4 regions of the Pantoea jilinensis genome follow, and region 1 is predicted to be linked to each of the others. Evidence: predicted binding sites of a transcription regulator. Region 1 holds the regulator's gene; each other region holds the start of a gene.
The links. Region 1 encodes PurR, which represses purine synthesis genes. Its sites were predicted from a motif close to CANGCAAACGTTTGCNTG; they were not measured.
Positions count from the first base shown of each region.

Region 2: the regulator PurR is predicted to act here: its motif matches at 4,991-5,008, upstream of KTJ90_RS17580 (nucleoside-specific channel-forming protein Tsx).
Region 3: the regulator PurR is predicted to act here: its motif matches at 5,778-5,795, upstream of pyrC (dihydroorotase).
Region 4: the regulator PurR is predicted to act here: its motif matches at 4,757-4,774, upstream of purE (5-(carboxyamino)imidazole ribonucleotide mutase).

Region 1 covers NZ_CP077746.1:2,252,433-2,260,441, forward strand. Annotated here, with positions in the region: gene KTJ90_RS10620 (aldo/keto reductase) at 1-433, opposite strand, end outside; gene KTJ90_RS10625 (DUF1289 domain-containing protein) at 502-741, opposite strand; gene KTJ90_RS10630 (TetR/AcrR family transcriptional regulator) at 925-1,521, shown strand; gene KTJ90_RS10635 (alkene reductase) at 1,572-2,669, shown strand; gene gloA (lactoylglutathione lyase) at 2,786-3,193, shown strand; gene rnt (ribonuclease T) at 3,314-3,982, shown strand; gene KTJ90_RS10650 (Grx4 family monothiol glutaredoxin) at 4,026-4,361, opposite strand; gene KTJ90_RS10655 (C40 family peptidase) at 4,726-5,535, shown strand; gene cydH (cytochrome bd-I oxidase subunit CydH) at 5,579-5,668, opposite strand; gene purR (HTH-type transcriptional repressor PurR) at 5,950-6,975, shown strand; gene punR (DNA-binding transcriptional activator PunR) at 6,972-7,877, opposite strand; gene punC (purine nucleoside transporter PunC) at 7,985-8,009, shown strand, end outside.
Region 2 covers NZ_CP077746.1:3,722,375-3,730,383, reverse strand. Annotated here, with positions in the region: gene KTJ90_RS17600 (M20 family metallopeptidase) at 1-939, opposite strand, end outside; gene KTJ90_RS17595 (zinc-binding metallopeptidase family protein) at 936-2,249, opposite strand; gene KTJ90_RS17590 (LysR family transcriptional regulator) at 2,364-3,260, shown strand; gene yjdN (VOC family metalloprotein YjdN) at 3,333-3,770, shown strand; gene KTJ90_RS17580 (nucleoside-specific channel-forming protein Tsx) at 3,890-4,756, opposite strand; gene KTJ90_RS17575 (sensor histidine kinase) at 5,036-6,391, opposite strand; gene KTJ90_RS17570 (response regulator) at 6,388-7,047, opposite strand; gene KTJ90_RS17565 (helix-turn-helix domain-containing protein) at 7,510-7,878, shown strand.
Region 3 covers NZ_CP077746.1:2,590,038-2,598,046, reverse strand. Annotated here, with positions in the region: gene trhO (oxygen-dependent tRNA uridine(34) hydroxylase TrhO) at 1-749, shown strand, start outside; gene KTJ90_RS12250 (YceI family protein) at 789-1,364, opposite strand; gene KTJ90_RS12245 (cytochrome b) at 1,366-1,941, opposite strand; gene solA (N-methyl-L-tryptophan oxidase) at 2,237-3,349, opposite strand; gene bssS (biofilm formation regulator BssS) at 3,444-3,698, opposite strand; gene KTJ90_RS12230 (hypothetical protein) at 3,945-4,217, opposite strand; gene dinI (DNA damage-inducible protein I) at 4,362-4,607, opposite strand; gene pyrC (dihydroorotase) at 4,670-5,713, opposite strand; gene KTJ90_RS12215 (lipoprotein) at 5,848-6,411, opposite strand; gene grxB (glutaredoxin 2) at 6,527-7,174, opposite strand; gene rimJ (ribosomal protein S5-alanine N-acetyltransferase) at 7,474-8,009, shown strand, end outside.
Region 4 covers NZ_CP077746.1:3,034,145-3,042,153, forward strand. Annotated here, with positions in the region: gene folD (bifunctional methylenetetrahydrofolate dehydrogenase/methenyltetrahydrofolate cyclohydrolase FolD) at 1-539, shown strand, start outside; gene ybcJ (ribosome-associated protein YbcJ) at 540-752, shown strand; gene KTJ90_RS14345 (AAA family ATPase) at 780-1,886, opposite strand; gene cysS (cysteine--tRNA ligase) at 1,920-3,305, opposite strand; gene ppiB (peptidylprolyl isomerase B) at 3,518-4,012, shown strand; gene lpxH (UDP-2,3-diacylglucosamine diphosphatase) at 4,012-4,728, shown strand; gene purE (5-(carboxyamino)imidazole ribonucleotide mutase) at 4,859-5,365, shown strand; gene purK (5-(carboxyamino)imidazole ribonucleotide synthase) at 5,362-6,426, shown strand; gene ybbP (putative ABC transporter permease subunit YbbP) at 6,510-8,009, opposite strand, start outside.

The DNA.
Region 1 (8,009 bases):
CCATAAAGGCTTCAGCCACGTCGTCAGCCGCCATCAGCGGATCGGGGCGATGGATCAGGAGCAAATCAAGGCGATCGGTGTGGAGATGGCGCAGCGAGTTTTCAGCGCTCTGCAGGATATGGTTTTTATCGGTGATGTAGTGGCCAATCTGATGCTCAGGCCGGGCGCGGGTAGCAATACCGCATTTGGTCACAATCTGCAGCTGGTCGCGCAGTCCGGGTGCCAGTTTCAGCGCCTCGCCAAATGCCGCTTCACACTGGTAGTCACCGTAGATGTCGGCATGGTCAACGGTGGTAATGCCAAGCCGCAGATGGTGCTCAATAAACGCGACGCGCTCCTGAGGTGACATGCCCCACTCCATCAGGCGCCAGTACCCCATAACCAGCGGTGAAAATTCTGGCCCCTGTGAAGCGATGGCTTGCGGTTCTAACATGACGTTCTCCCTGTTGCGCGTGGGCTGTAATTAATGTGTCAGAGAGTATAACGGAAAGCGCAAAGTCGTCAGAATAACTCTGGCTGTTGTGGCTCGGGTGGCTCGTCGCCTTTCTGTTGACGCTGCAGACGCTGTCGACGCTGCTGACAAAGGCGTATCACCTCACGCTTTTGCGCATCACTAAAGCGCAGCCAGTTGAACCGCTCATCGCGGCTGCGTAAACATCCCAGGCAGTAACCGCGTGCATCCGTCTGGCAGATGCCGCGACAGGGGCTGGGAACCGGAAAAAACTCAAGCTGCTCGGCCACCACGACTCCAGATTCATTAAATAAAAAGCAAAATCAGTCCACTCAAAAGCGTAGCCTGGTTGCGCAGGAAGAAAATCCTGACCGGTCAGAATTATCCTTTTCTTTCTCTCTGGGGTGAACACTCTGTGCCAAATGCAACAGACTGAGTTGCGTTAGACCGACTGGTCTACTAATCTCAGAGCCATGAATAAGACGCTGCAACGTAATGAAACCCGTGAACACCTGCTCCAGACAGGGGAGACACTCTGTCTTCAGCGCGGCTTTGCCGGAATGGGCCTCAGTGAGCTGCTGACGCAGGCGGCGGTGCCGAAAGGCTCCTTCTACTACTATTTCCGCTCTAAAGAAGCGTTTGGCGTGGCGTTACTGGAACGTTACTTTGCGCGTTTCCTGCAGGATGTCGAGCTGCAGCTCAACCAGACCAGCGGCACCCCGCGTGAGCGTCTGCTGAACCACTTTCGTGCGGCCGTTGAGCTGTTTGTGCAGCAGGGTCACATTATGGGTTGTCTGGGCGTTAAGATCTCCGCTGAGGTATGCGATCTTTCTGAGCCAATGCGTGACGCACTGCAGCAGGGCGCAGCGAAAATCACGGCCCTCTACGCCCGGACGCTGATCACTGCAGAACAGCAGGAGTCGATGAACCTGCCACAGCCTCCCGCGCAGATGGCGGAATTACTGTCGTTGCTGTGGCTTGGCGCCAGCCTGCAGAGCAAAATTTCCCGCGAGGCGCAGCCACTGCGCCTGGCATTGAGTACCATCGAACAGTGGCTTAAGAGCCACTGATTTTTAAAAAACGCATTTGTAGACGACTGGTCTACTAATCAGGAGCTATTATGGCGAGTACCCAGCTGTTTAATCCGCTGAAAGTCGGCGCAATTACCGTCCCAAACCGCGTATTCATGGCACCGCTGACCCGTCTGCGCAGCATCGAGCCTGGCGACATCCCTACCCCGATGATGGCGGAATATTACCGTCAGCGCGCCAGCGCCGGTCTGATCATCACTGAAGCAACCCAGATCTCTTTCCAGGCGAAAGGCTATGCTGGTGCACCAGGCTTACATACGCAGCCACAGATTGCAGCGTGGAAAGCGATTAACGAAGGCGTGCATCAGGCTGGCGGCCACACCGCCGTGCAGCTTTGGCATACCGGTCGTATCTCTCATAACAGCGTGCAGCCGGAAGGTAAAGCACCGGTGGCTCCCTCGGCGATTGCTGCAGGCACCCGTACTTCACTGCGTGCGGAAGATGGCAGCGTTTATCGCGAAGATACCTCAACACCGCGTGAACTGACCGTGCCGGAGATCAAGCAGATCGTGGCCGATTTCGGTCAGGCTGCGGCCAACGCACGTGAAGCGGACTTTGATCTGCTTGAGCTGCACTCGGCGCACGGTTATCTGATTCACCAGTTCCTGGCACCAGACTCCAACCAGCGTACCGATGAATACGGTGGCAGCATTGAAAAACGCGGTCGCTTTGCGCAGGAAGTAGTTGATGCGGTCATTGCTAACTGGTCTGCCGATCGCATTGGTATTCGCGTATCACCTATCGGTAGCTTCCAGAATCTGGATAACGGTCCGGACGAAGAAGAAGCGGCGTTGTGGTACATCGGCGAGCTGGCAAAACGCAATATCGCCTATCTGCACCTCTCTGAGCCAGACTGGGCCGGTGGTCAGCCTTACACCGACGCTTTCCGCCAGAAAGTGCGTGATCTCTTCCCGGGTGCCATCATCGGTGCGGGTGCCTACACCGTTGAGAAAGCCGATGACCTGATTGGTCGTGGTCTGATCGATGCCGTTGCCTTTGGTCGCGATTACATAGCTAACCCGGACCTGGTTGAGCGTCTGCAGCAGGATGCGCCGCTCAATCCACAGCGCCCGGAAAGCTTCTACGGCGGCGGCGCTGAAGGGTATATCGACTACCCGACGCTGTAATCGTTTTGGGCTGCCGTCCGGGACGATGACGGCAGCCATTATTCAATGGCGATTTTCATCGCTATACTTATCGCCTGGGTCATCCGGCGATGGCGTTTTATTTAAAAGAGGATGTTATGCGTTTACTTCATACCATGCTGCGCGTTGGCGATCTGCAACGTTCAATCGATTTCTACACTCGTGTGCTCGGCATGCGCGTGCTGCGTCAGAGCGAAAACACCGAATATAAATATACCCTGGCCTTTGTGGGCTACACCGACGAGAGCGAAGGTGCGGTAATCGAACTGACCTATAACTGGGGCGTCGATAAGTATGACCTCGGTAATGCGTATGGTCACATTGCACTGGGCGTGGATGACGCGGCAGCTGCCTGCGAACGCATCCGTAAAGATGGCGGCAACGTGACGCGTGAGGCTGGCCCGGTCAAAGGCGGCTCTACCATTATTGCCTTTGTTGAAGATCCCGATGGTTACAAAATCGAGCTGATCGAAAACAAAGATGCCGGCAACGGCCTGGGCAACTAAACCTGCCCCTCAGCCTGCCCGTTCGGGTGGGCTGAATCCCCTTCTCTGCGCTTCATCTGCTGCACCCGGCCCCGTTTTTTGCCATAATACGCGCTGCCCTTTTTCTGCAACGAGATCCTGATGTCTGAATCGAATTCCCCTAATGCACTCAATCAACGTTTCCGTGGCTTCTATCCGGTGGTGATCGACGTTGAAACCGCAGGTTTCAACGCGCAAACCGATGCGTTACTGGAGATTGCTGCCATCACGCTGAAAATGGATGAAGAGGGCTGGATTCAGATTGACCAGACGCTGCATTTCAACGTCGAACCTTTTGTCGGTTCGCTGCTGCATCCTGAAGCGCTGGCGTTTACCGGTATCGATCCCAGCAATCCGCTGCGCGGAGCAGTCAGTGAATATGAAGCGCTGCATGCCATTTTCAAAATGGTGCGCAAGGGGATTAAGGACAGTGGCTGCAATCGCGCCATTATGGTGGCGCACAATGCCACTTTTGACCTGAACTTTATGTCAGCAGCGGCAGAGCGTGCCAGCCTGAAGCGCAATCCGTTTCACCCCTTTGCCACCTTTGACACCGCGGCACTCAGCGGACTGGTGCTGGGTCAGACGGTTCTGGCGAAAGCCTGTATTGCGGCGGGAATGGAGTTTGACAGTACCCAGGCGCATTCGGCGCTTTATGACACGCAGCAGACAGCAACACTGTTCTGCGAGCTGGTGAACCGCTGGAAACGCTTAGGCGGCTGGCCACTGCCTTTCGCGGAAGGCGATGCAGAAGCCAGTGCATCCGCATAAGGGATGCTGCAATGGAAAAGGCCGACGTGATGTCGGCCTTTTTTTATTCTGCTTCTTTAAATTTTTCTGCAGTCTCTTTGATCAGCGTCTGCAGTTCACCACGCTGTAACATCTCAACGATGATGTCGCAGCCACCGACCAGCTCGCCATCAACCCACAACTGCGGGAAGGTTGGCCAGTTAGCGAATTTCGGCATCTCGGCACGAATGTCCGGATTCTGCAGAATATCCACGTAAGCAAAACGCTCACCACAGGCTGACAGCGCCTGTACCGCCTGTGCAGAGAAACCGCAGCTAGGCAGTTTCGGGGAACCTTTCATGTACAGCAGGATCGGATTTTCTGCGATCTGGCGCTGAATTTTTTCTACAGTACTCATAATTGCCTTCCTTAAATCGTGACTTCGTGTTTGTTTATTGTAGCGACTTCGCAGCGTGACTGAAAACGAGATTTTGTCCGCTACCGATTATACCGCCATCATTGTTAAGTCCTGCAGCGGGATGCACGACCCTCTGATTATTAACAGCGGGTAACAGTTTAATAATTCGTAATAATTTCGCTGATATAAGACGCTGAAAATGTTCATTTTCAGCGCGATTACGTGGGTTGCACAGATTAATATTAAAAGGCATTACAGTTTTTAAACGAACTGGACTAGAATGGCCTGGGCCCTGATCCTGGATCAGATTAATCTCAACTTTGTCGCGGTGCGTAGTGGCCCTGACAACTTAACTAATCAACGGACTATGCGTTTAATCATTACGCTTTTCATGCTGGCCATTGCGCAACTGTTTTTCAACGTCGCTGCTGCTTCACCGCACACGCCGGTGAACGTCAGTACGCATAAAGCAGAAAAAAAGAGTGCGCGCGACGATGAACGCCGCAAACGTCGCCAGGTAAAAACGGTGACGAAAAAGACTCGCCTCAGCCCTGTTCAAAAACTTAAAACGAAAAAACAGAAAAAAGTCGAACTCACTGCCAAACAGACGCCTGCTAAGAAGACCTCGCTTAAAACCGCCCGTATAAGCAAAAGCCAGCAAAAGAACAAAGAGAAGAAACGCTATGGCCATCAGCGCCTGCTAAAAACCGCTGAGGTCACCACCAGCGAGCCGGGCACGATTAAAATGAGCAAATCCCACCGTCAGCGTTATCAGAAGGCTCGCGAAACCGCGATGACCAAACTGATGGGCCAGCTGGGTAAACCCTACCAGTGGGGCGGCACTTCGCCGCATACCGGCTTCGATTGCAGCGGCCTGGTCTGGTACGCCTATAAAGATCTGGTGAAGTTTAAGATTCCGCGTACCGCTAATGAGATGTATCACCTGCGTGACGCCGCACCCATCAAGCGTGAGTCGCTGGAGAAAGGCGATCTGGTCTTCTTCCGTATTAATGGTCGCGGTACAGCGGATCACGTTGGCGTGTACCTGGGAGATGGCAAGTTTATCCAGTCACCGCGTACCGGAAAAGACATTCAGATTAGCGCATTAGGGGAAGATTACTGGCAGCGTCATTACATTGGTGCCCGTCGTGTGATGACGCCGAAAACCATACGCTAACCAGAAAACAGTCGTAAAAAGCCGGGAGATTCCCGGCTTTTTTTTAGTGCAGAATGGCGGTAAAACTAAAGGCTACAATCATCAGCAGACAGCCCGCAGTCGTCATTAAAGCCAGTTTAAGATCGGTACTCATTGTTTGCTCCTTAGTCACACAATTTGTGGGGATATCGCATTTTCCCACAGGGCCCGGTAAAAATCTCGTTTTATCCGTTCAGCCTTGTTAGAATCCCGCCTTTGTTGCGCAACGCGCGCAATCCTGATTCCGTTTGCGCCGGTTTTCAGGCGTTTGATTTTCGCCAGCGGCCTGTAAACCGGCCAGAAACGCGGCATTTTTGCGGAAAAAACCCTGAGCAGACGCAAACGTTTAACACTACGCTTATCATAGAGTTAGATAAGCACTGGAGTCCGATTTTCATGGCAACAATTAAAGATGTGGCGAAACGCGCTGGCGTCTCAACGACGACAGTTTCGCACGTCATCAATAAAACCCGCTTTGTCGCAGAAGAGACGCGCAACGCGGTCTGGCAGGCGATAAAAGAACTGCACTATTCGCCAAGCGCCGTGGCGCGCAGCCTGAAAGTGAATCACACCAGAACGCTGGGCCTGCTGGCGACCTCCAGCGAAGCCCCCTATTTCGCAGAGATTATTGAAGCGATTGAGAATCACTGTTTTGACAAAGGCTATACGCTGATTCTGGGGAATTCGCATAACGATCTGCAAAAACAGCGCGCCTATCTCAGCATGATGGCGCAGAAGCGTGTCGATGGTCTGCTGGTGATGTGCTCAGAATATCCAGACGACCTGCTGCAGATGCTGGAAGAGAACCGTAACATCCCGATGGTGGTAATGGACTGGGGCGAATCGCGCGCCGACTTCACCGACACGGTTCTGGATAACGCGTTCCAGGGCGGCTATCTGGCAGGACGCTATCTGATTGAACGCGGTCACCGCGACATTGGTGCTATCCCCGGTCAGATGGAGCGTAATACCGGTGGCGGACGTCATGCCGGTTTCCTGAAGGCGCTGGAAGAAGCCAGCATTCAGCCGCGCGCCGAGTGGATTGTCCAGGGTGACTTTGAGCCGGAGTCGGGCTATCAGGCGATGCAGCAGATCCTGTCACAGAAACAGCGCCCGACGGCGGTGTTCTGCGGTGGTGATATCATGGCAATGGGTGCAATTTGCGCCGCCGACGAAATGGGTTTGCGCGTACCGCAGGATATTTCGGTGATCGGTTATGATAATGTGCGCAACGCCCGCTATTTCGCACCGGCCCTGACCACCGTGCATCAGCCTAAAGCTCAGTTAGGTGAAAAAGCGCTGGATATGCTGCTGGACCGCATCACCAGTAAGCGTGAAGTGTCACAGACGATTGAAGTACACCCTACGCTGATTGAGCGCCGCTCGGTGGCCGACGGTCCATTCCGCGACTATCGCCGTTAATCCTCGCTTAACCACTCCTGATTAAGCGTTTGCGCATCACCCAGGTAGCTGAGCAACCAGCCAGTCGCCGGTGATGCGCGATCCTCAGCCCAGCTGACACAGCAGGGACTGTCCGGAAACGCCACCGGCAGAGTCAGTTCAACCAGATCGCCGCTGTCGAGCAGTGGCCTGGCAAGATGACCGGGCACCATCGCCACACACAATCCCGCCTGCACGCACTCCAGCCCGGTTTGCCATTCCGGCACCACCAGCCTGCGCTGGTTATCCAGCGTCCATGTCATTCGGCGCGGCAGTGCGCGTGAAGTATCTTCCAGCACCAGTGACGGCCAGCTACGCAGCGTGTCGTCATCGATCTGGCTCGCCTGCGTCAGGGGATGATCGGGCGCGACCACGCAGCGCCAGTTGAGTGTGCCCATATCGCGAAACGCAAAACGTCCGCCCACCGGAATCGCCTGGGTGGCCCCAATGGCCACTTCTACCCGGCCATCGGCCAGCGCATCCCAGACGCCGTTAAAAACTTCATAACTGATGATCAGCTCCATGTCGGGGAAATGGCGATAGAAATCTTTAACCAGTTGCGGGGTGCGCTGAGGTTTAGCGATACGGTCAACCGCGATGCTGAGCTGACCGCGCCAGCCGTTGGCCAGCTGCTGACACTGTCGTCGTGTGGCTAGCATTTTTTTGATGACGCTGCGCCCTTCACGGACAAAATGCTCGCCTGCCGGAGTCAGTACCACTTCACGGTGCTGACGCTCAAACAGCGGCACCGCCAGCCAGCTCTCCAGCTGCCGCACCGTGTAACTGATGGCAGAGGGCACCCGATGTAACTCCTGCGCAGCAGCGCTAAAGCTGCCGCCACGGGCGACTGCGTCAACCACTTCTAATGCATATTCTGACCACATAATCTGCCTTCAAAATTTTTAACAGCAAGCGGCAAATATTACCGTTTCACAGCAGCAAACGCACCTTTTACACTCTGCCGCGTTTATCCTGCAAAAATGAGAATGAGATGTTGTCGAATAAAGGATTTATGC
Region 2 (8,009 bases), 1.5 Mb from region 1:
ATGCAAATAGCGCTCCATGACCGCTTCAAGTGCACGATTAGGCACGTAGTCTGAACAGGCTTTGTCAAAACGCACGGTCAGCGTGGTGTCGGTCATCAGTGCAGCGCCCCTGGCGATGTTAATCACCCGTTCGTAGATCGCCTGCGCCTGCGGCAGTTCCGGGGCGCGAATCAGGTAAAGCACCTCTGCATCGGCCTGCACCACATTCGGTGAAACGCCACCGCTATTGGTGATGGCGTAGTGCAGACGCGCTTCCTGCACGATATGCTCGCGCAGAAAGTTGGCACCGGTATTCATCAGCGTGACGGCATCCAGCGCGCTGCGGCCCAGGTGGGGAGAGTTGGCCGCGTGCGCCGCGATGCCTTTAAAGCTGAACGCCGCCTGGATATTGGCGAGCGTGCGCAAATTGAACATGCCGCTGAAGCCTTCAGGATGCCAGGTTACCGCGGCATCAACGTCGTCAAACAGCCCTTCGCGCACCATAAAAGTTTTGCCCGATCCGCCTTCTTCGCCAGGGCAACCGTAAAAGCGAACCGTGCCGCCCGTGTGATGCTGTTCCATCCAGGCTTTTACGGCGCACACCGCGGCTACACCTGCTGTACCGAGCAGGTTGTGGCCGCAGCCGTGTCCGTTGCCGTTAGCCTCCAGCGGCTGCGGCCGTGCACAGCCCGACTGCTGGCTCAGACCAGCCAGCGCATCGAACTCGCCGAGGATAGCGAGCACCGGCTTGCCGCTGCCCACGCTGGCGATAAAGGCGGTGTCGATGCCACCCACACCGCGTTCCACAGTGAATCCTTCTTTTTCCAGCGCGTCAGCCAGCAGAGCAGAGGATCGGGTTTCGGCAAAACGGGTTTCCGGCGTGTCCCAGATAGCGTCACTGAGCGTGCTGAAGCGGAGCTGATGGCGATCGATATACCCGGCAATAAATGCTTCAATCATTGTGATCCTCCGAACTGTGCCTGATTCAGCGCCAGTGTTGCCAGCAACGTGATGGCGTCTGGCATGACCCGCTCATCAAAGTCGAATTTCGCATTGTGGTGACCCGCCGCCAGGTCACAGCCAAAAATGACGTAAGAGGCCTGACCGCCACGCTGCTTTACGCGCTCCATCATGTAAGTGGCATCCTCCGAACCTGCCGCCTGCGCTTTACGATCGACCACAGAGTCGAATATGCCGAGTGCATCTGCCTGCTGATGGATAAAATCGACCCACGGCTGTGTCGGGGTACAGCTGCGTGCAGCACCCATTAATGAAACCTGCTGCTCAACGCCATACATCGCGGCTGCACCGTCAATCACCCGCAGCGCCTGCTGATAAATATCGTCATTAACCTGATTAGTGACGCCACGGGTTTCGACTTTCAGCAGGGCGCAGTCGGCCACCACATTGCGGCCGGTTCCTGCCTGTAGCACGCCAACGTTAACCCGCGCCACGCCGCCGCTGTGCTGTGTTAAGCCATGCAGCGCCAGCGTCGCCTGTGCGGCAGCCAGCAGGGCGTTGCGACCCTCTTCCGGGCGACCGCCCGCATGAGCACCGACGCCGGTGAAGTGAACATCCAGCTTGGTAGTAGCCAGGAAGCTGTCGCTGCCGCATACCACTTCGCCTGCCGGCACGCCGGTACCGATATGAATTGCGGTGAAACGCTCAACGTCATCGACCACGCCCGCCGCGACCATCGCTTTGGCACCACGCACACCCTCTTCGGCGGGCTGGAAGATCAGTTTGATTGTGCCGCTGAGTTCATCTTTCATCGCCATCAGCACGGAAGCGAGGCCCAGACCAATGGTGGTGTGACCGTCATGGGCGCAGGCGTGCATCATGCCGGCGTTGCAGGAGGCGAACCCTTCACGCTGTGGCAGATGATCGTCGGCCTGGCTTTCATTGAGATCCAGTGCATCCATATCGACGCGAAAGCCCATCACCGGACCGGGGCGACCGGTCTCAAGTGTCGCCACAATGCCGCAGAATCCGCCGGAGAAGTGGCTGATCCACTGCTGTAGCGCGCCCTGCTTTAGAGCGCGCGCCTCCTGCTGCTTCAGTACGGCTTCGTCAGGTAAGCCCATCCGCGCATCGGCGTCGATCACTTCACGGCCCAGCTCCAGTTGATAACCGAGCTTATGCAGTTCTTCTGCGACTAACGTCGCGGTGCGGAACTCCAGCCAGCCCGATTCGGCGTAGTGATGGAAGTCGCGACGCCACTGTTGCAGCTTTGGCAGCAGGGCGCAGACGTGCTCTGAAAGGGGTCTCATCGGCTCTCTCCTCGTTGTTGATTTTTTATGCACTGCATCGAATCTACACAATGGAGTTGGGCGGCATAAGATGCGAATATCTTGTGACTGATAAACAACGGTTATCGAAAAACTATGTCTGCCAATCTCAAACTTCATCAGCTGCGCGCTTTCACTGACGTGGCGCGACAGGGCAGTATCCGGGCGGCAAGCCGACTTTCCGGGCTGTCGCAACCGGCGTTAACCAAAGCGATTCAGGAGCTGGAGCGCGAGTTGGGGGCAAAGCTGTTTATCCGCCGTCAGCAGGGTGTCGTGCTGACCGATATCGGTGATAACTTTTTTCGTCATGCCAGCCTGGTACTGGCAGAGCTGCGGGTCGCCGAAGAGGATATCCAGCAGCGACTGGGGCTGGGCGGCGGTCAGGTGAATATTGGCGTGGGTGGCAGCGTGGCCCGCACCATCATGCCGCAGGTGATAAACCAGTTTCATCGCGAATACCCACTCGTGAAGGTGCGCATTGTTGAAGGCCAGCTGGTCTCTATGGTGCATGAGCTGCGTCAGGGGGCGCTCGATTTCACTATCAATACGTATGACCAGAGCCATCTCGATCAGGAGCTGATGTATGAGCGGGTAATGGAGCGCGAGTACAAAGTGGTGGTGCGCAAAGGCCATCCGCTGGAGAAAGCCCGTTCTCTGGCAGAATTACAGCAGGCAGACTGGACGATGCCAACCCCGAAAGGCAGTTACTATCGCTTGCTGCACGATCTGTTTGGCGAGCGCGGCATGGCACCTAAAATCGTGGTGACCTGTGAAACCTTTATGGCCTGCACCAGCCTGGTGGCACAAAGTGATTTCATCAGTATTCTGTCGGTCGACGTGATTGACGATCCCATTCTGGGCCGTTCGCTGGTGGCACTGTCGCTCGATGACCCTTTGCCGAAAGCGATCTTCTATCTGATTCAGCGCAAAGACACGACGCTGACCCCAATGAGCAGTTATATGGCACAACTCTTTCGCCGTTATTGTCAGTAAAATCAGTACGTAAAGTCGATCGTCTACACTGTTAAGGTACTGAAAAAATCCAACCGACAAATAGAGGTTACGATGCAAGTTAGTCCTTATCTGTTTCTCTATGGCCGTTGTGAAGAGGCTATCGACTTTTACCTGCAGGCAACCGGTGGAGAGTTACTCTCTAAAATGAAATTCGGTGATATGCCGGATCAGGGTGAGCAGGTCGGCGATGAGTCCGCAGCGCCACAGCCGCCAGAAAAGATCATGCATGCGCAATTACGCATTGGTGACGGTGAGCTGATGCTCAGCGATGGCAATACCGAACATCCGCCAGCGTCAGAGCATGCGGGTTACGCGGTCAGCCTCTCTACCCATGATGTTGAAAAGGGCAAAGCCTGGTTTGAGAAATTATCGGCAGGCGGCAAAGTGACGACGCCATGGCAGGAGACGTTCTGGTCGAACGGATTCGCGATGTTCATTGATAAATTCAACATTCCATGGCGCATCAATGTTGAGAAGCCGCAGAATTAAATGCAGAGCAGATGCAGTGCTTATCAGATTAGCCTGCAGCTGAAAAGCTGGCCCTGATGCGTGATGTCCTGGGCCAGCTCACCGACTAAACGGGCGGTTGTTGCAACCGCCCGCTATTATCAGAAGTTATAACCCGCCACCAGGTAGTAACCCCAGCCGGTCGATTTCACTTCAAACGGACCCTTGCCGAAGTTCAGCTCCTGGCCATCCGCCCACTGTCCGCCGTTATGGAAGTAACGCGCCACCGCAGAGAAGTGCCAGTGATCGTAACCCAGGGACAGAATGTGGCTGGAGGCAATAGAGTTGCTGGTGCGTGATGAACCGCCTTTCTCATTGAGATCGGAACCCCAGTCGAAGTTGGTGAAGCCCACATAGCCCAGGTTACCACCCCACAGCGTGGTGATTGGCACGAAGTATTTCACCTTAAAGCGATAGCCATCCCAGCTGTTTTCGTTCGCCGCGCCGTAGTTTTCCCACTGATATTTGGCATAGACGTTCAGCGACAGGCCGACATCGCTGTGCGTATCGATATCGGTGCCCAGACCCATGTACCAGGTGTTCTGGCGGTTATCGCTGTTACGGCCCATGTCGTAAATGTAGTTGTTGGCGAAATACCACTCTTTGAACGGGCCAAAGGCCAGGCTGGTGCCGGTCAGCTTGTCGATAGAGAAGCGTGGTTCAATCTCCATAAACATCGGTGAACCGTGGTCGAACACGCCATTGGCATTGCTGTTGCCCACGCCGAAGAAGTTAGGCACGTCGAGATAGCCGTAGAAATCAAACCAGTCTTTCCTGGCAAACGCTTCATATTCCAGATAAACGTCGTTGTTAAACTGCGGTCCGAAACGCGTGTGGTAACTACCGACCACGTTTACGCTCTGATGCCACCAGTCGGAGACATACTGCGGATCGCTTTCCGCTGCCTGCGCAGCACCACTCAATGAACATGCCAGCACGGCACCTGCTATCAACGTTTTATATTTCATTATTATCAGCCACATGCTTTTGACCGCCGCACAGCAGACGCAGTCAGAGAAAAATCGGTCCCTTGATGGGAATGAGGGTTTCACAGCAAATAACAGCCAGTTCTTCAGCCCGCGTAGCGTGCCTGTAACAGATCGATAGAAAATAGATTTTGCTCACGTTTGTCAAAAAGTGTTGCATTACAATTCAGCTAAAATGTGATGAGATTCACAATAACGGCGTGGATCGAACGGAACCAGGCAACCGTTTACGTTGTCTGGTTCGTGATCAAACAGCGGGAATCAGGGAAGTGTAACGCGAACCTGCAAACCACAAATTGCACCCTGTGGCGAGAGGCAATTGGAAAGGGCGACGTGAATCTGATGCTTTTGAGCGACGTTGCGCACAATGGATAATCCCAGGCCGCTACCCTGGGCTTTAACGTCAGGCGAACGGGTAAAGCGATCAAATGCGCGCTCGATAAAGGATTCCGGCATGCCCGGCCCGTTATCCACAATATCGACCACGGTCTTTCCGGCAACCCGATGCAGCAGTACATCGACCAGGCTACCTTCCGGGGTGTGTAGCATGGCGTTACCAATCAGATTATCGAACAGGCTTCGCAGCTCGGAACGGCTGGCCTGCAGACGGTACTGCGTGGAGCCATTAAAGCCGATATCGATGCCGCGTTTATCCGCCACGACCATCAGCTGCTCAATGCTCTCTTTCAGCAGATCTTCCAGTTCGATATGCTCAACGCTGGCGACCACGCTCTGGTCATCCTGGCGTGAGACATTGAGTAATTGCGTGACCAGGTGACGGGTACGTGTCACGCCCGCTTCCAGCTGGCTGAACTGCCGGCTCGCTTCGCCTGGCTGAATATGCTGACGCAGGTTTTCCAGCTGTAACGTCACGGCCGTTACCGGCGTGCGCAGTTCATGGGCGGCATCTTCCAGGAACTGACGCTGTGACGACCAGGCCTCACGCAGTTTACTCAGCAGCGAGTTATAGGCGGCCACCAGCGGCAGGATCTCATCCGGTAAACCTTCCGGTGAGACGTTGTGCGGATGATGCGTCTCCTGCGCGGCAATCTGACGCGAAGCGACCTGCAGATCCCGGGTGATCTTGCGTACGACCAGCCAGATCACCAGCAGCGACAGCGGCATCATCAGGATCATCGGAATGATCGCCGACAGCGCCCGCTTGACCATCAATGCCTTCATGTAGCTGAGGTTGTGCATCACCTGAATGGTTTTAATCTCACTGCCAGGCAAGCCGGGCCGGGTATAGATGCGCCATTCACAGTCGTCGCACTGACCGATATGGACGTCGCGATAGCCACGCTGGTTTTGCAGCGGGGCCTGCAGCTCCGGCCATGAGCTGGCGCGCAACTGACCCTGATCGTCCCATAGCTGCACCACAAAGGCGCTTTTCGCCTTGTCAGGCGCAATAAGCATCGGCATCAGGGCGGGCATCTGTTTATTGGTGGACCAGGCATCCGCGATTTTGGCCAGCTGATCGTCCTTCATGGTGCCGACCATATCGCCGTAGCAGCTGAAGAAATACCAGGTGACGCCACCGATCATCAGCAGATGAATAATCAGCAGCGTAGAGAGTAATTTGTTGCGCAGTGAGCGCATAAAGCGAAAAGGTTTCATATTGCCGGCACCCGCCAGCCCAGACCGCGCACGTTGCGGATCACGTCGTTATCCAGCTTGCGGCGCATCCCGTGGATCAACACATCCACCGCGTTGCTGCTGACTTCATCGCCCCAGCCATAGATACGGTTTTCCAGCTGCTCGCGTGACAGAATAGCGCCCGGCCGCTCCAGCAGGGCGTAGAGCAGGGCATATTCGCGCGCCGTAAGCTGTTCACGCTGGCCTTTGTAGAGCACTTCACGGGTCATCATATCCAGCTGCACATCGCCGCTGCCCAATACGGAATCTGCCGCGCCGTGGCTGCGTCGGGTAATGGCGCGCATCCGGGCCATGACTTCCTGTAAATCGAACGGTTTAAGCAGGTAGTCGTCAGCACCGCTGTCGAGTCCCTGAATCCGCTGCGCCACCGTGTCGCGTGCAGTAAGAATGAGTACTGGCGTCGCGTCGCCGCGCCCGCGCGCCCGGCGCAGGACCTGCAGGCCATCATCCCGTGGTAAGCCGAGATCGAGCAGCACGCAGCTGTAGCCGCCTTCGCTCCAGGCGTTCTGGGCATAGACGCCATCGCGCACCCAATCCACCGACCAGCCCGCGCCCTGCAGTGCCTGCTGCAGGTTAGCGCCGATCATTTCATCATCTTCAACCAGTAACACGCGCATGGCTGATCTCCTTCATAAAGATAAGAGAGAGTTTACTCACTAATTGTTAGGCCAGAATTATCCTTCCGCCGTCATACTTCGCACTGTGGCGGCGTTGGCTGCTTTTGCTCACCCCAGTCACTGACTGATGTCAGCTCCCGGGGATTCGCGCATTTGCCGCCTTGCCACAGCACGAATTATTTTGGCGGACCGCTGTTCTCTTACTTCGCACTGTGGCGGCACTGGCTGCTTTTGCTCACCCCATTCACTGACTGATGTCAGCTCTTGGGGATTCGCCCTTGCCTCAGCACAAATTATTTTGGCAGTCTGCCGGCCTTAACGTTTTGCTGGAGTCGCGTCTGGCCGCGCAATGCGGCACCCGTTTCCGTCCTTGCTAATTCTGCGCTAATTTTCTGCTAATTAAGGGATAAATTTAAACAAGTAAAGTGGTTCCACTGCACATCAGAATCGACAGGAGGAACCATGAATCAGCGCGAGTTTATTCGGAGTTTGCTGGACTGGATTGAGAATAACTTAGGACACGATCTGCACCTGGATGAAGTGGCGCGCCGCTCAGGCTATTCGCGCTGGCATCTGCAACGCCTGTTTCGACAGCATACTGGTTTTTCACTGGCAGAATATATCCGTCAGCGCCGCCTGACCGAGTCTGCGCTCACGTTGCTGAGCAGCAACGAAGCGATACTGCAGGTGGCGATGAACTACGGCTTCGATACCCAGCAGGCCTACACCCGCACCTTTAAAAACTATTTCATGATGACGCCGGGCCAGTTGCGCCGTCAGCGTCGCGTCGAGCCGGATCGGCTGCTGTTCCCCTTGGCGATGGCCAGCTGATGCCTGATAAGATCTTCCCGTCACAGCCAGCAGACGGGAAGGTCGGCCCGCGCTCTGCACCATTCTCCTCCTGCCTCTGCCTCGCTTTTTTTCCCGCCCGCCACAGCGTCCCAGCCTGAACGTGTTAGTTT
Region 3 (8,009 bases), 340 kb from region 1:
ATGATGGAAAATCGTTCTGGGTGCTGCGTCTGAAAGTGCGTGATCGCATTGTTGCAGACGGTATTGAAGACAGCAGTTTCGATGCCAGCAATGTGGGTCAGTATCTTAAAGCAGCAGACGTTAACGCGATGCTGGACGATCCTGACGCGCTGTTCGTGGATATGCGAAACCACTACGAATATGAAGTGGGGCGTTTTGATAATGCGCTGGAAGTGCCTGCTGACACCTTCCGCGATCAATTGCCGATGGCGGTTGATATGCTGCAGGATCAGAAAGACAAAAAGATCGTAATGTACTGCACCGGCGGGATCCGCTGTGAAAAAGCCAGCGCCTGGATGCGGCACAACGGCTTTGAGGATGTCTATCACATTGAAGGCGGGATCATCGAGTATGCCCGCCGCGCGCGTGAGCAGGGGTTACCGGTACGCTTCAAAGGCAAAAACTTTGTCTTTGATGAGCGGATGGGTGAACGTATTTCTGACGACGTGCTGTCGAACTGTCATCAGTGCGGCGAACCCTGTGATACCCACGTCAATTGCGTCAATGACGGCTGTCATCTGCTGTTTATTCAGTGCAAAAGCTGCGCAGAGAAGTTTGAGAACTGCTGCAGCCCAATCTGTCAGGAAGAAGCAAAACTCTCTCCGGAAGAGCAGCGCGCTCGCCGGGCGGGACGTGAGAATGGCAATAAGATCTTTAACAAGTCACGTGGCCTGTTAAATATGACTATTCCTTCGCCAGTGAAGAAATAAACGTGGCCGCCTGAAGTGAGCTTCAGGCGGCGTGTTGTTTTACTGACGTACACCTTCAACTGAGATCATCAGCTGCACCTTCTGCGAAGCGGGCCCCAGATCTTTAGTGATGTTGAAATCTTTCAGTGCAATTTCCCCTTCGGCCTCAAAGCCAGCGCGGTAACCGCCCCACGGATCTTTACCTTCACCCAGCATTTTCGCCTCCAGCGTCACCGGTTTCGTCACGCCATTCAGCGTCAGATTGCCGGTAATCTTCAGCTCATCACCCTCTTTTTTTACCTCTGTGGATGTAAACGTGGCCTGCGGGTTTTTACTGGTGTTCAGGAAGTCAGCGCTGCGCAGGTGCTTGTCACGTTCAGCGTGATTGGTATCGACGCTGCTGGTGTTAATGGTGACGTCGACTTTGTCTGCTGCAGGGTTCTTCTCATCAAAAGTGAAGCTGCCATCGAAATCTTTAAAGGTGCCGTAGAGCCAGCTGTAACCCAGATGCTGAATACGGAACTGAATAAACGCGTGCTGGCCCTCTTTATCGATTTTATAGTCTGCAGCATTGGCGGTCATCGAACTGAGCAGCAGGCTGGCACCGGTCATCGCCAGCAGAGTCTTTTTGAACATATTATTTATCCTTTTCAGAGGGAGAAGGGATGCGTAAACCTGACATCCGTTTTAGGGTGATATCACGATCGATAAAATGATGTTTTAACGCAGCCAGACCATGCAGTACCGAGAGGATCACAACCGTCCAGGCCAGCCAGAGGTGAATGTCGCCCGCCAGGTCAGCCTGCGCGCCTGCACCGCTGAACAGCGCAGGCAGGGTAAACCAGCTAAATACAGATATCGGTTTGCCATCGGCGGTTGAGATCAGATAGCCACTGATTAAAATGGTCAGCAGCAGGGTGTACAGCAAAAGGTGCGCAACCATTGAACTGATACGCACCAGCGGGGAATAACTGCTCAGCGGTTTTGGCGGCGGCGAAATAACACGCCACACCAGACGAACAATCAACGCCAGCAGCAGCATCACGCCAATGCTTTTATGAATTTCCGGCGCGTCGTGATACCAGCTATCGTAGTAGCCCAGGCCGACCATCCATAACCCCAGCGCAAACATGGCATAAATCGCCAGCGCCATACACCAGTGCAGCAGCACGGCAATCAGTCCAAACTGATGAGATGAATTGCGTAATAACATGATGTCGTTTCAAAAAAGAAATAATATGAAATAAGAATCTACATTATGAAATATAAAAGCAATTGCCCTTACGTTTCTATAAATTTTATTTTTTAATATGAAATGGCTGAATAAAAGGAGGTGAAGATGCGCAATATTTCTGAATGAGTTATTTGTGGCAAAGGGCTCGTCAACGAATAAGGCGGCGAATTAACCTGAAGTGCGGAATAAAACCGTGTCATTATGTCAGCAAAATTCAGTTTACGTCAGTTAATGTCAATGGGTGGCGCCCACTTGATGCCACCCATTTTCAGCGTCAGAAGCGCGAAAGGCGGAAAGGGGTCAGATCAAATGAGAACGGTTTTTTCTGAGCAAATTCTGCAGCCAGTTCACCTAATACACTGGCAAATTTAAACCCGTGTCCGCTGAGTCCGGTAATCAATAAACGGTCAGGTTCACCTGGCAGCGTATCAATAATAAAGTCCTCATCCGGGCTGAAATCGTAGCTGCAGGCTTCACCATGCAGACAGACACCCACGCCGGGTAAAAACTGACGCAGGAAACCAAAGGCTTCACTGCCATCGGCCGCGACCGCACCAAAAGGTTTACGATCCTCTGGCTGCTGCATCGGCTGTCCGCCATCATGACGCCCCACCTTCAACGCGTTATTATCCGCCGGGAAGCCATAGAACTGGCTGCCATTCGTCATTTCTACCGTAAAGCCGGGAAACTTATTGTTTTCGCTGTAGCGACCATCAGCCTGATACCAGGCAAACACTTTTCGGGTGGGGGCCACTGGCAGGTCAGGAACTAATTTACCGACCCAGGTGCCGGCACTGACCAGCATTTTGCGACCCCGATAGATACCGTCCAGGGTGGTGACCTGCTGCAGATCGCCATCACGTCCCAGCTCGGTGACCGGACAGTTAAACAGCTGTGCACAGCCCGCCTGCTCCGCCAGCTGAATCCAGCTGCGAAGCGCCTGTTCGCACTTCAGATAGCCGGAGTCCGGCTCAAAGACGCCCAGATAACCCTCAGGCACGTTAATTTGCGGCCAGCGCTTTCGCACGTCATCGGGCTGCATTACCTCAATGTTGAGTTGCCAGCGAGCGGCGCTGTCGATGACGTTCTGAATAAAAGGTGACTGAATTGGCGCAAGGTTAAGTACGCCGCTGCGATGCATAATGCGCTCACCGGCGCGCTGTTCCAGTTCATCCCACAGCGTCTGCGCTCGCAGGACCAGGGGAACGTAACGTTCGCCTTCGCCATAAGCGTGACGGATCAATCGACTTTCGCCGTGATGCGTGCCCTGATTGTGGGGAGGATGTGCACTGTCGATCATCAGCACCGATAAACCCGCCTGGGTAGCATAGTAGCCTGCCGCCGCGCCCACTGAGCCGCTGCCGACGACGATAAGATCATAAATCATGATAACTGTGCTCTAAGAGTAAGATAATCAAAAGAATACCAGAAACAGAAACGAAAAAGGCACCCCTGAGGGCGCCTCTTTGATGCGGCAGAGATTAATGCTTATTGAGGAGTCGTTCTATCTGCTCGGCTGATTCTATCTTGGCGATGCCCGCTTCGAGTATCGAGATAAACTGCCTTGCCACATCCGTTGTCAGCCAGTAAGTAGGGCCAACATCCGCTTCTTCTTCTTTTTGATCCTGCGACGACAGCGAGTGCAGGCGGATCATCATGGCGTCATAGCTATCAACGGTACTGATATCCCAGCCCACCAGCGGATGAGTCTGAATAACGTCTTTTCTTCTGTCCATTATAACCTCCTTATTACTCGTTAAACGAAGTGCATGGTGAGGTTCAATGCGGCTTTTTTATTCCAATAGCGAAACTATTATAACAGTAAACCAGGGAATCATGACTTTTAAAAGGCCGTGAGTCAGCTTCTCACAGAATATTTGCGTTTGAAAGGCGCGGAGGAAAAAATAAAATGCCTGGCAGGCAGGCATTTTAATCACTATTCATTGGGCAGGCAAAAAGTGGCTTCAGCCACGTGAGCCTGCTTAAAGTGTCGGGCTTTCTGGCACGATGCCGCCGCCGCGTTTCTGCAGTGTTTCTGCCAGACGGGCAAAGTGCTGCTGAAGTTGTTCATCATGGTTTTGATTTTGGGCTTCCAGCGACAGATTGTGCACCAGCAGCTGACTGGCGCGATCGTCAAGACAGAAAATCAGACTGGAAAAGGCATTTTCCAGCACCGTCAAACGACGCTGTTGATCACCAATCAGTGCTAACAACTCACCAAAGGTCATCGCCTCTTCCGGTTTATCAGTAGTCATGGTGCGCACCTCCTGTTATGCGTGACGAGCGCAAGGATAGGGCATTGATCATTAAGAGTCTAGATGCAGAGAGGGGGAAGTGCGAGAGGGAAGAAAAGATAAAAAAACCGGGTGGCGACACCCGGAAAAAAAGCACAGTGGCGGTTAATCAGTAATGAACCAGTCATCAGCACTTTCCCACGTCTGCTGCAGGATTTCGCTGATCTGGTCGCGCGTCTCTTTTCCACCGCCCAGCACGCTGAGATTATTGGCACTGGCGTAACGTACCTTGACGTGATTGGTCGAGTCAGGGAACTGTTCATCAATGCGGCGCGATAATTCATCGCTTAACGCTTCAATCGCGCCTGCAGGAAGAGGTCGGGTATTGGATACGGTAATTTCAACGCGCATAATAGCCTCCGGTTAAGATACTGTATATATTTACAGTATCTGCGGGCCGGAGGCAAGTAAAATTATGCGATGCGCCAGTTCAGTGTTTCACCCGCCAGGAACGGCACCAGAGCGTGGCTGCCGAGCGCGATTGATTCAGGCACCTGCCAGGGCTCACGCACCAGCGTAATCGTCCCTTCATTCAGCGGCAGGCCGTAGAAACGCGGCCCATTCTCAGAACAGAACGCTTCGAAATGTTCCAGCGCGTTCAGCTCTTCGAAAACGGTGGCGTAAGCGGGCAATGACGTTGGCGCATTAAACACGCCAGCGCAGCCGCAGCTGGCTTCTTTGAGATGGCGCAGATGCGGCGCAGTGTCAGTGCCGAGGAAGAATCGTGGGTTTCCGCTTGCTACCACCTTACGCAGCGCTTCCTGATGCACGTTGCGCTTAAGGATCGGCAGGCAGTAGAGGTGCGGACGAATACCGCCCACCAGCATATGGTTGCGGTTAAACATCAGATGCTGCGGGGTAATGGTTGCGCCCAGCGTCTCATCGGCGGCGGCGACATAGTCAGCGGCGTCCTGCGTGGTAATGTGCTCCATCACCACCTTCAATGCCGGAAACTGGCTGCGCAGCGGCACCATTACGGTTTCGATAAACCGGGCTTCACGGTCAAAAATATCAACGTGTGCATCGGTAACTTCACCGTGGATCAGCAGCGGCATACCGAGCTTCTGCATACGCTCCAGCACGCGGGCAATCGACGCGATGTTGGTGACGCCATGGCTGGAGTTGGTGGTGGCGTGCGCAGGATAGAGCTTGGCCGCGGTGAACAACCCCGAGGTAAAACCGCGCTCCAGCTCATCAGGATCCAGTGAGTCGGTCAGATAGCAGGTCATCAGCGGCGTAAAAGCGTGCCCGGCGGGCAGCGCCGCCAGGATACGATCGCGGTACGCTTCACCTGCCGCCACGCTGGTTACCGGCGGCACCAGGTTCGGCATGACAATGGCACGACCATTCACCGCGCTGGTATAGGGCAGGACCGTGTTGAGCATCTCATCATCACGCAGATGAATATGCCAGTCGTCAGGGCGACGCAGGGTAAGTTGCTGAGGTTGTGCTGTCATCAGTGAAGCTCCGGCAGAAGGGAAACAAAAGGCATGTTTTGGCCGGGGTCTAAGCATAAGGATTCAGGCAACCGTTTGCACCTGCTTTTTATGTCGATAAAGAAAATCCGCGCCATAAGGCGCGGAGATCGGGATTACTGTGTGAACGGAATGACCAGTTCTCCCGGTTTCACTTCCAGTCCTTTGGCAAATTTCTTCGCCAGCGACTCGCCTTTACTGCGGTCAGCACTCAGTACATAAGCAGGATTTTGATCAAAATAGCTTTTGAGTGACTGATTCAGGTATGGCGTCAGCGTCTTCATAATTGACGCCATTTTTTCCGGGGCAACCTGCGTATCGACAATCTCCAGATCGCGAAGATAGATGGCGCCCTGCTGCGGCTCATAAACCGGCTGAGCACGCATCTTCAATTGCATATCGGCCTGCTGAGGACCAAACAGTGAGGTGACGTTAATTTTTGCATTGCCGGAAAGTGTCACCTTTCCTGGCTCTTCGCGCCCAATCTGACTGGTCAGGTTGTTCAGCACAATATGCGCGTTAACCAGTCCGGATACGCCAATGTCTTTCTCATAGTTGTTATGCTTCTGCAGCGCCTGATTCACTTCCTGTTCGCTGATGGTGTATTGGGTCAGTTGATTACATCCGCTCACCAGCAGCGCAATCAACAGGGCCGTCAGCCCGAAAAATGCCTTTTTCATCGATCTTTATCCTGAATATCAGAGCCAGTAAACAGGCTATAGCCTGCCTGAATGCGGGGCGGGTGTCATCAGGAAAGGGATGAGAAACGCCGCAGCGTCTCTCATCGCGGCAGGGTTAGTGGGATATTGAAGAGAGAAGATTTACCTGGGTCTGTTTAGCCATATTATCGCGGTAGTCAGCGACCCGTGCTGGCCAGTCGATACCCGCCACCAGCGTCAGTGAGCGCAGCAGTGGAAAGAGATTAAAATCATCTTCTGACAGCTCGCCGTTCACCGCATTGGGCTGTTCGATTAATTTGTCCAGCTTGCGCAGATCCTGGCTGACATTTTTAATCAGCCCGGCCGAGTGACTTTTCAGCGCGTCAAAATCACCGATGCTTGCCTGCTTTTTGGTGCGGAAATAGTCACGCGCCTCCGGGGTAGCGAATTCGGCAAACGCCGACTCAGCAATGCGCGGCAGTAGCAGTTTGTTGACATAGCTATTCATATGACGCAGCCAGTCAGCGATTGCCGGATTCAGCGCGCCGGTAATCAGCGGCTCGCGATCCTGCTGATCGACATAATGCACAATATCCATACTCTCAGGCATCGCGCTGCCATCCTGCTTCTGCAGAATCGGCGCCATTTTCTGCCCAATCAGCCGGTTCGGCGTCTCCTCGTCGTCGTTTAGCATCACCACCAGCTCAACCGGTTTGTTCTTCAGGCCAAAAATCATTCGCGCTTTAACGCAGAAAGGACAGTGGTCATAGATATAGAGCTTCATCCTGATCTCCCGGGTTTCAGAGGGTTATTGTTAAACAGAACGAATCAATTCTTTCTGTTTTCGGGCGTGTGAAAAGTATGGAAGAGATTACTCAACAGGGCAAACTCACCTGGCAGAGGCATCACAGGAACCGCCGCTTAAACCAGCCATTCTGATGAATGAAAGCGGTGATAACAGAGCAAAATCAACCTCTTTATGGCGAAAAAGCTGTAACGTTTTACCGCAGCCCAGGCGACGGTTATAGTGAAAGCCGGTTAATGACGGCTCATCTTCATCAGCCATTGATTTCAGGAGTCAGGATGTTTGGCTATCGTTCTGCCGCGCCCAGGGTGCGATTAACCACCGATAGACTGGTGGTCCGTCTGGTTCACGAACGTGATGCCTGGCGAATGGCAGATTACTATTCGGAAAATCGCCAGTTTTTAAAACCCTGGGAACCGGTGCGCGATGACAGCCACTGCTATCCCTCAGGGTGGCAGGCAAGGCTCGGACTGATTTCGGACATGCATAAGCAGGGTTCCGCCTTCTATTTTATTCTCATGGACAGCGATGAAACCGAGGTGCGGGGCGTGGCAAATTTCAGCAACGTGCTGCGCGGATCGTTTCACGCCTGTTACCTTGGCTATTCACTGGGTGAAAAGTGGCAGGGACAAGGGCTGATGTTTGAGGCGTTGCAGGCGGCTATCCGCTATATGCAGCGCCAGCAGCATATTCATCGCATCATGGCGAACTACATGCCGCACAACCAGCGCAGCGGCGATCTTCTGGCGCGACTGGGTTTTGAGAAAGAGGGATACGCGAAAGATTATCTGCTAATTGATGGGCGCTGGCAGGA
Region 4 (8,009 bases), 780 kb from region 1:
TGCTGGAGCGGATTACGCCTGACAAAGATGTCGATGGGTTCCACCCTTATAACGTCGGCCGCCTGTGTCAACGTGCACCAACCCTGCGTCCCTGCACGCCACGCGGTATCGTCACGCTGCTGGAGCGCTACAACATTGACACTTATGGCCTGAACGCTGTGGTGGTCGGGGCATCCAACATCGTTGGTCGTCCGATGAGCATGGAGCTCTTGCTCGCGGGCTGTACGACAACGGTTACCCATCGCTTTACCAAAGATCTGCGTCATCACATTGAGCACGCCGATCTGCTGGTCGTTGCTGTGGGCAAGCCAGGCTTTATTCCGGGCGACTGGATCAAACCCGGTGCCATCGTTATCGACGTGGGCATTAACCGTCTGGAGAGCGGCAAAGTCGTAGGCGACGTTGACTATGACAGCGCATCAGCGCGCGCATCTTACATTACCCCGGTGCCGGGCGGTGTGGGTCCAATGACAGTAGCAACATTGATTCAAAACACGCTGCAGGCGTGCGAAGAGTTTCATGATAAAGAGGTTTTTTAAATGACAAGTTTTTCACTGGGTAAATTCCCGCATGTCGATCTGTGTGACCTGTTAAAGCTGGAAGGCTGGGTTCAGAGCGGTGCACAGGCGAAAGTCGTGATTGCCGAGGGTGAAGTGAAGGTGAATGGCGCGGTTGAAACCCGTAAGCGCTGCAAGATCGTAGCCGGTCAGACCGTGGAATTTGCCGGTTTCCGCATCACTGTGGTCGAGTAATTCCGGAGCGTCCCTGCGGGGACGCTATTACAGCGGTTCATCCTCCTTCACACGCGTCTCCCCTTCCCGTTGCTCCAGTGCAATATGATTCACCGCCGTATGCTGCGCAATCAGCGTTGCAAGTCGGGGTGAATGGCTGGTGATCCAGAGCTGACTGTACTCGCTGGCTTCGGCGATTAACCGCGCCAGCGCAGGCAACAAATCCTCATGCAGGCTGTTTTCCGGTTCATTCAGTGCCATAAAGGCGGGTGGACGCGGGCTGAGCAGCGCCACAACCAGACAGAGAAACCGCAGCGTGCCATCAGAAAACTCCGCGCTCTCCAGCGGACGCAGAATGCCATGACGGGACATCAGCATCTGAAAACGGCCGTTCTGCACCTCGACGTCAAACTGGCAGTCGGGAAACGCCTGCGCCATAACCTCAAACAACAGTTCTGAATGACCACGCTCCACGATGGTCGCCCAGGCCGCTGCCAGATTGCGGCCATCGTGAGCGAGCACCGGCGCACGCACGCCAATCTGCGGCGCACGAATCGGTGAGCCGGGCCAGACCGCGAACTCGTGGTAGAAGCGCCACTGCTGCAGACGTTCACGCAGTTGCGAAAGCTCCGGATAAAGATGGGGTTCGCCAAGCTGACCAAACAGCGACTCCTCCGGATGCAATACTGCCGGATAGGCGACGCGCTCACCTTCAACGTTGTGCAGAAAGGCGGTCTGGTTTTCGCGCTGCATGATGCAGGCAGAAGGACGACGTCGCTGGCCGCTGAGCCAGAGCCGCTCCTGCTTCACCAGCGGATCCAGATTGAACAGGCTGGTCGACAGTGGCTCGGGAAAACCAATCTCCAGCTGGTAATCCATATCATCCATCACCACCGCCAGCTCCAGTCGCTTTGGATCGTGTCGGCGATCGCCCCGGCGTAAACCACCGGCCCACATCGCTTTCTGGATGCCGCCTTCTTCAGCCAGCGCCAGCGCCAGACGACCGCTGGCAGCCTCATGCAGCAACCGCACCGCTTTATAGAGGTTGGATTTACCGCAGCCGTTGGGACCGCTCACCACATTCAGCTGCTGAAGCGATAGCGTCAGGTTCCGTATTGAGCGGAAGCCGCGGATCTGAATCTGTTCAATCGCCATAATAAAAAAGGGCGATTGCTCGCCCTCTCCGGTTTATTTTCGACGCCAGCTGGACCCTTGTGGCCCATCTTCGACGATGACACCCAGCGCGTTAAGTTTGTCACGCGCGATATCCGCTTCTGCCCAGGCTTTGGCAGCGCGTGCATCGGCACGAGCCTTCACCCAATGCTCAATCTCGGCAACTTCTTCGTCATTTACCTGCGCGCCGCTTTGCAGGAACAGCTCAGGATCCTGCTGCAGGATACCCAGCACGTTAGCCATTTCGCGCAGTTTAGACGCCAGCGCATGTGCTGAAGCACCATCTTCGCTTTTCAGACGGTTGACTTCACGCGCCATATCGAACAGCACAGAGTAGGCTTCCGGGGTGTTGAAATCATCATCCATCGCGCTGCGGAAACGCGCTTCAAACGCGTCGCCGCCGCTTGCAGGTACGCTGCTGTCGGTGTGGCGCAGCGCCGTATAGAGACGCTCCAGCGCCGCACGCGCCTGATTCAGGTTATCTTCGCCGTAATTAAGCTGGCTGCGATAGTGACCGGACATCAGGAAGTAACGCACTGTTTCCGCATCGTAATGTTGCAGCACGTCACGCACGGTAAAGAAGTTGCCGAGTGATTTGGACATCTTCTCACGGTCAACCATCACCATGCCGGAGTGCATCCAGTAATTGACGTAAGGGCCGTCATGGGCGCAGCTCGACTGAGCGATTTCGTTTTCATGGTGCGGGAACATCAGGTCTGAACCGCCGCCATGGATATCGAAATGCGTACCCAGTTGTTTGCAGTTCATCGCAGAACACTCAATGTGCCAGCCAGGACGGCCGTTGCCCCACGGCGATGACCAGGCTGGCTCATCCGCTTTGGACATTTTCCACAGCACGAAATCCATCGGGTTGCGCTTCACATCGGCCACTTCAACACGTGCGCCCGCCTGCAGTTGCTCCAGATCCTGACGCGACAGCGCGCCGTAATCGGTATCGCTGAGCACATCGAACATCACGTCGCCATTGTCCGCTACATAGGCGTGACCGCGAGCAATCAGTTTTTCCACCAGCTCGATAATCTCAGCGATGTGACGGGTCGCGCGCGGCTCCTCATCGGGCGGCAGGATCCCCAGCGCAGCGAAGTCATTGTGCATCTCGCCGATCATGCGGTTGGTCAGGGTTTCGATACTCTCGCCGTTTTCGTTGGCGCGTTTGATGATTTTGTCATCAATGTCAGTGATGTTACGGACATAATTAAGCTGATAACCGAGGTAACGCAGGTAGCGCGCCACGACGTCAAATGCCACGAACGTCCGCCCATGACCAATGTGACAGAGGTCATACACCGTGATGCCGCAAACATACATCCCGATTTTACCGGCATGAATGGGTTTGAATTCCTCTTTCTGTCGACTCAGGGTGTTATAAATCTTAAGCATTGAACGGTTCCGTTTTCGCGTGTGGTTGGCACTTTTAAGTATCCAGACATTGTGCCGTATTTTTATCGCTCGCGCGACGCAAAGCAAGCCAACTGCGCCGTGCTGCTGACGCGTCATTGGAAATTATGATATAAGAACGGTCGACAAAAAGAGGTACGCCAATCGACACCGCGACCTCAGCAACTGATGACAACCTTTACAGGACGACAAAAATGGTAACTTTCCAGACGAACCATGGCGATATCGTAATCAAAACTTTCGATGATAAAGCGCCGGCAACCGTACAGAACTTCCTGGATTACTGCCGTGAAGGTTTTTACGACAACACCATTTTCCACCGCGTAATCAACGGCTTTATGATTCAGGGCGGCGGCTTCGAGCCGGGCATGAAGCAGAAAGAAACCAAAGCCGAAATTCAGAATGAAGCGAACAACGGTCTGAAAAACACCAAAGGTACGCTGGCAATGGCACGTACTTCTGCGCCGCACTCTGCCACCGCACAGTTCTTCATCAACGTAGCTGACAACGACTTCCTGAACTTCCGTGACGAAAGCGTTCAGGGCTGGGGCTACTGCGTGTTCGCTGAAGTGGTTGAAGGCATGGATGTGGTCGAGAAAATCAAAGCAGTCTCTACTGGCCGCAGCGGCATGCATCAGGATGTGCCAAAAGATGACGTCGTTATCCAGAAAGTGACCGTCAGCGAGTAATGTCGCGCACGCTGTTTATCGCAGATCTCCATCTGTGTCAGGAAGAACCGGCGATTACCGCCGGTTTTCTGCATTTTTTACAGCGCGAAGCGCCCCACTGCGACGCGCTCTATATTCTTGGCGATCTCTTCGAAGCCTGGATTGGTGACGACGATCCCAATCCTCTGCATCAGCAGATTGCCCGCGCCCTGCGCGCCCTCCCGGTTCCGGTCTTCTTCATCCATGGCAATCGGGATTTCCTGATTGGCCGACGCTTTGCGCGCGCAAGCGGCATGACGCTGCTGCCGGAAGAGCAGGTGCTGACGCTCTACGGCCATCGGCTGCTCATCATGCACGGTGATACGCTCTGCACCGACGATGCGGGTTATCTGCGCTTTCGTGCCAAAGTGCACAATCCGTGGATCCAGCGACTGTTCCTGGCGCTGCCGTTGAGGATCCGCAAACGCATTGCGGCCCGGATGCGCGCCGACAGTAAACAGGCAAACCAGCACAAATCCCAGACCATCATGGATGTAAACCAGGAGGCAGTCACTGCCGCTATGCTGCGCCAGCAGGTGCCGCTGTTGATCCACGGTCATACCCATCGCCCCGCCATTCATACGCTGAACCTGCAGGGTGAAACGGCGGAACGCGCGGTGCTGGGTGCCTGGCACAGCCGGGGTTCCATGATTCAGCTCGACGCCAGCGGCATTCAGCTCATCGATTTCGACTTCTAATCTGCGGTTAATTCGCGGACGTTAGCGGGACGCAACCGTTTTCCTTGCGTGCTTCTCATGCTATTCTCGGTGCCCTTCAAAACCTGTCCGCCCGGCCAGGTCTGTTTGTCTATTCACAGGAGTTGACCGCATGTCATCCAACGCCCCGGCCCGCATCGCCATTGTTATGGGTTCCAGAAGTGACTGGGCCACCATGCAGTTCGCCGCTGAGATCCTCACCAGCCTGGACGTCCCTTTTCATGTTGAAGTAGTCTCTGCGCACCGTACCCCGGATAAACTGTTCAGCTTTGCCGAAACGGCAGCCGATAACGGTTTTCAGGTGATTATTGCTGGCGCAGGTGGCGCAGCACATCTGCCAGGTATGCTGGCGGCAAAAACTCTGGTGCCAGTGCTGGGTGTACCGGTGCAGAGCGCTGCACTAAGCGGCGTGGATAGCCTCTATTCAATTGTGCAGATGCCGCGCGGCATTCCGGTCGGAACGCTGGCGATTGGCAAAGCAGGCGCAGCCAATGCCGCGCTGCTGGCCGCACAGATTCTGGCGCTGCATGACAGTGGGCTGGCGTCACGCCTGACGACCTGGCGTCAGAGTCAGACCGATGAGGTGCTGAACCATCCTGATCCGCGGGTGGATGCATGAAGCCGGTTTGCGTACTGGGCAACGGCCAGTTGGGTCGTATGCTGCGTCAGGCAGGTGAACCGTTGGGGATCGCGGTCTATCCGGTGGGTCTGGAGGCGGATCCTGCTTCCCTGCCCATCGCTGACAGTGTGATCACCGCCGAAATCGAACGCTGGCCGGAGACCGCGCTGACGCGCGAACTGGCGAGCCATCCGGCCTTTGTTAACCGTGATATTTTTCCGCGTCTGGCCGATCGTCTGACGCAGAAACAGTTGCTGGACCAACTGGGGCTTGCCACCGCGCCATGGCAGTTGCTGGCCGATAAAAGCGAATGGCCGGCAGTGTTTGACTCGCTGGGCGAACTGGCCATCGTGAAAAGCCGCACCGGCGGTTACGACGGGCGAGGTCAGTGGCGTCTGCGTGCTGATGAGACGCATCAGCTACCCGAAGCGTGTTACGGCGAATGTATCGTTGAGCAGGGCATCAACTTTTCCGGTGAAGTCTCACTGGTGGGCGCACGCGGTCACGATGGCACCGTTGTATTCTATCCGCTGACGTATAACCTGCATCAGGATGGCATTCTGCGCACCAGTGTAGCGTTTCCGCAGGCAGACCAGGCTCAGCAGCAGCAGGCTGAATCGATGCTCAGCGCCATTATGCAGGCACTGAATTACGTTGGCGTAATGGCAATGGAGTGTTTCGTTACGCCTGATGGGCTGCTGATTAATGAGCTGGCGCCCCGCGTGCACAACAGTGGTCACTGGACGCAGAACGGTGCGTCGATCAGCCAGTTTGAGCTGCATCTGCGCGCCATTCTTGGTCTGGCATTGCCACAGCCGATGGTATTTGCGCCGTCGGTAATGGTTAATCTGATCGGCACCGATGTGAATCTCAGCTGGCTGCAGCAGCCGCTGGTGCATCTGCACTGGTACGACAAAGAGGTGCGACCGGGCCGTAAAGTGGGTCATCTGAATCTGACCGACAGCGATGCAAGGCGGCTCAAAACAGCACTCAATGCGCTGGTGCCCCTGCTCCCGGAAGAGTACGCCAGCGGCATCGCCTGGGCCGTTGAAAAGCTGTAGTTTCCCGTTACCCGCTTGCGGGTTCTTGGGGCGTTCCGGATAAAGGTTAAAGGCGGCCTCATGCCGCCTTAGTCAGCCCTGCCTTATGCCGCATCAAACTTCCTGAACAACGCCTTCCCTTTCAGTAACCGAATCCCAAGCCAGCCACCGCACAGCGATAACAGCAACGCGCCGCATAACGGCAGTGCCAGCCATAATGTCCAGTCAGGCTGCCACGGGAAATCGAAAATCTTTGTCTGTAATCCCCATAGCGCCGCTTCTGCTCCCATCGCGGCCGCCACGCCCGAGACGACGCCGAGCAGGGCAAACTCACACCACAGCGTGGTGCGTAGCAGTCTTTTGCCCGCACCCAGCGTGCGGTAGACCACCAGCTCCTGCCTGCGTTGCCGCATTCCGACCTGAATCTGCGCCAGCAGCAGTAACACACCGCAGGCAGTGACCAGTACCACCATGATCTCCAGCGCCCGGCTGACCTGCGTCAGTACCTGACCGATCTGCTGCATGATGCTGCCGATATCCAGCAGACTCAGCGCCGGAAAAGCACGATTCAGCTGCGCCAGCAGATCCGGGTTCGCCTCCATGCGGAAGCTGGTGAGCCAGGTCTGCGGCTGGCTGTCGAGCGCACCCGGCGGGAAGATAAAGAAGAAGTTCGGCTTCAGGCTTTCCCAGTCCACTTTACGCAGGCTGGTAATACGCGCGCTGAACGTCTGCGTATCGCCGTCGAACGTCAGTGTATCGCCGAGCTTCAGCCCCAGCCGATCCGCCAGTTCCACTTCCATCGACACTTCACCCGCTTTTGGTGGCCAGTTGCCTGCCACCAGCGGATTGTGATCCGGGCGATCGGCCAGTTCCGTCAGGTTGAGCTCACGGTTCAGGGCGTTATCCAGCTTCGGATCGGCCGGTTTGCCATTGAGTTCACTAAGCCGTACCCGCGCAATCGGGTAAAAGGTCCCGGGCGTGATCTGATGCGACTGCAGGAAGTCACGCACCTGCGGCACCTGATCGGCCGTCATGTTCAACAGGAAGAAGTTCGGGCTATCCGCCGGTAACTGCTGCTGCCAGCGATCCAGCAGATCGCCACGCATTACCAGCAGCAGCGCCAGCAGCATAAACGACAGTGAAAAAGCGGCGAGCTGGCTCAGCGTCATGCCGGGCTGGCGCAGCAGCCGGTTGATCGCCAGTCGCAATGCCAGATTGCGCACCACCAGCCGACGCAATAGAAGCAGAGTTCCCCAGCCGAGTAACGCCAGTAATCCTGCCAGCACCACCACACCCGCCAGCAGCGCCCAGAGCATTTTACTGCCGCCGACCAGCAGCGCTAACAGCGTCACGACCACCACGATCATTACCGGAATATAGAACTTCAGCGGCCAGAGATTTGCCACCGCATCGCGCCGCAGCACCCGCAGCGGCTGGGTTGCCAGCAGCAGACGATAGGGACGCAGTCCCACCAGCAGCGAAATTACAAACAATGAACCCACTGCCCAGATCCATGGCCAGACGCTGGCTGCCGGTAAGCTGGCAGGCAATACCGGTTTCAGCATCGCCATCAGGATCGCTTCCACACCCTGCCCCACCAGGCC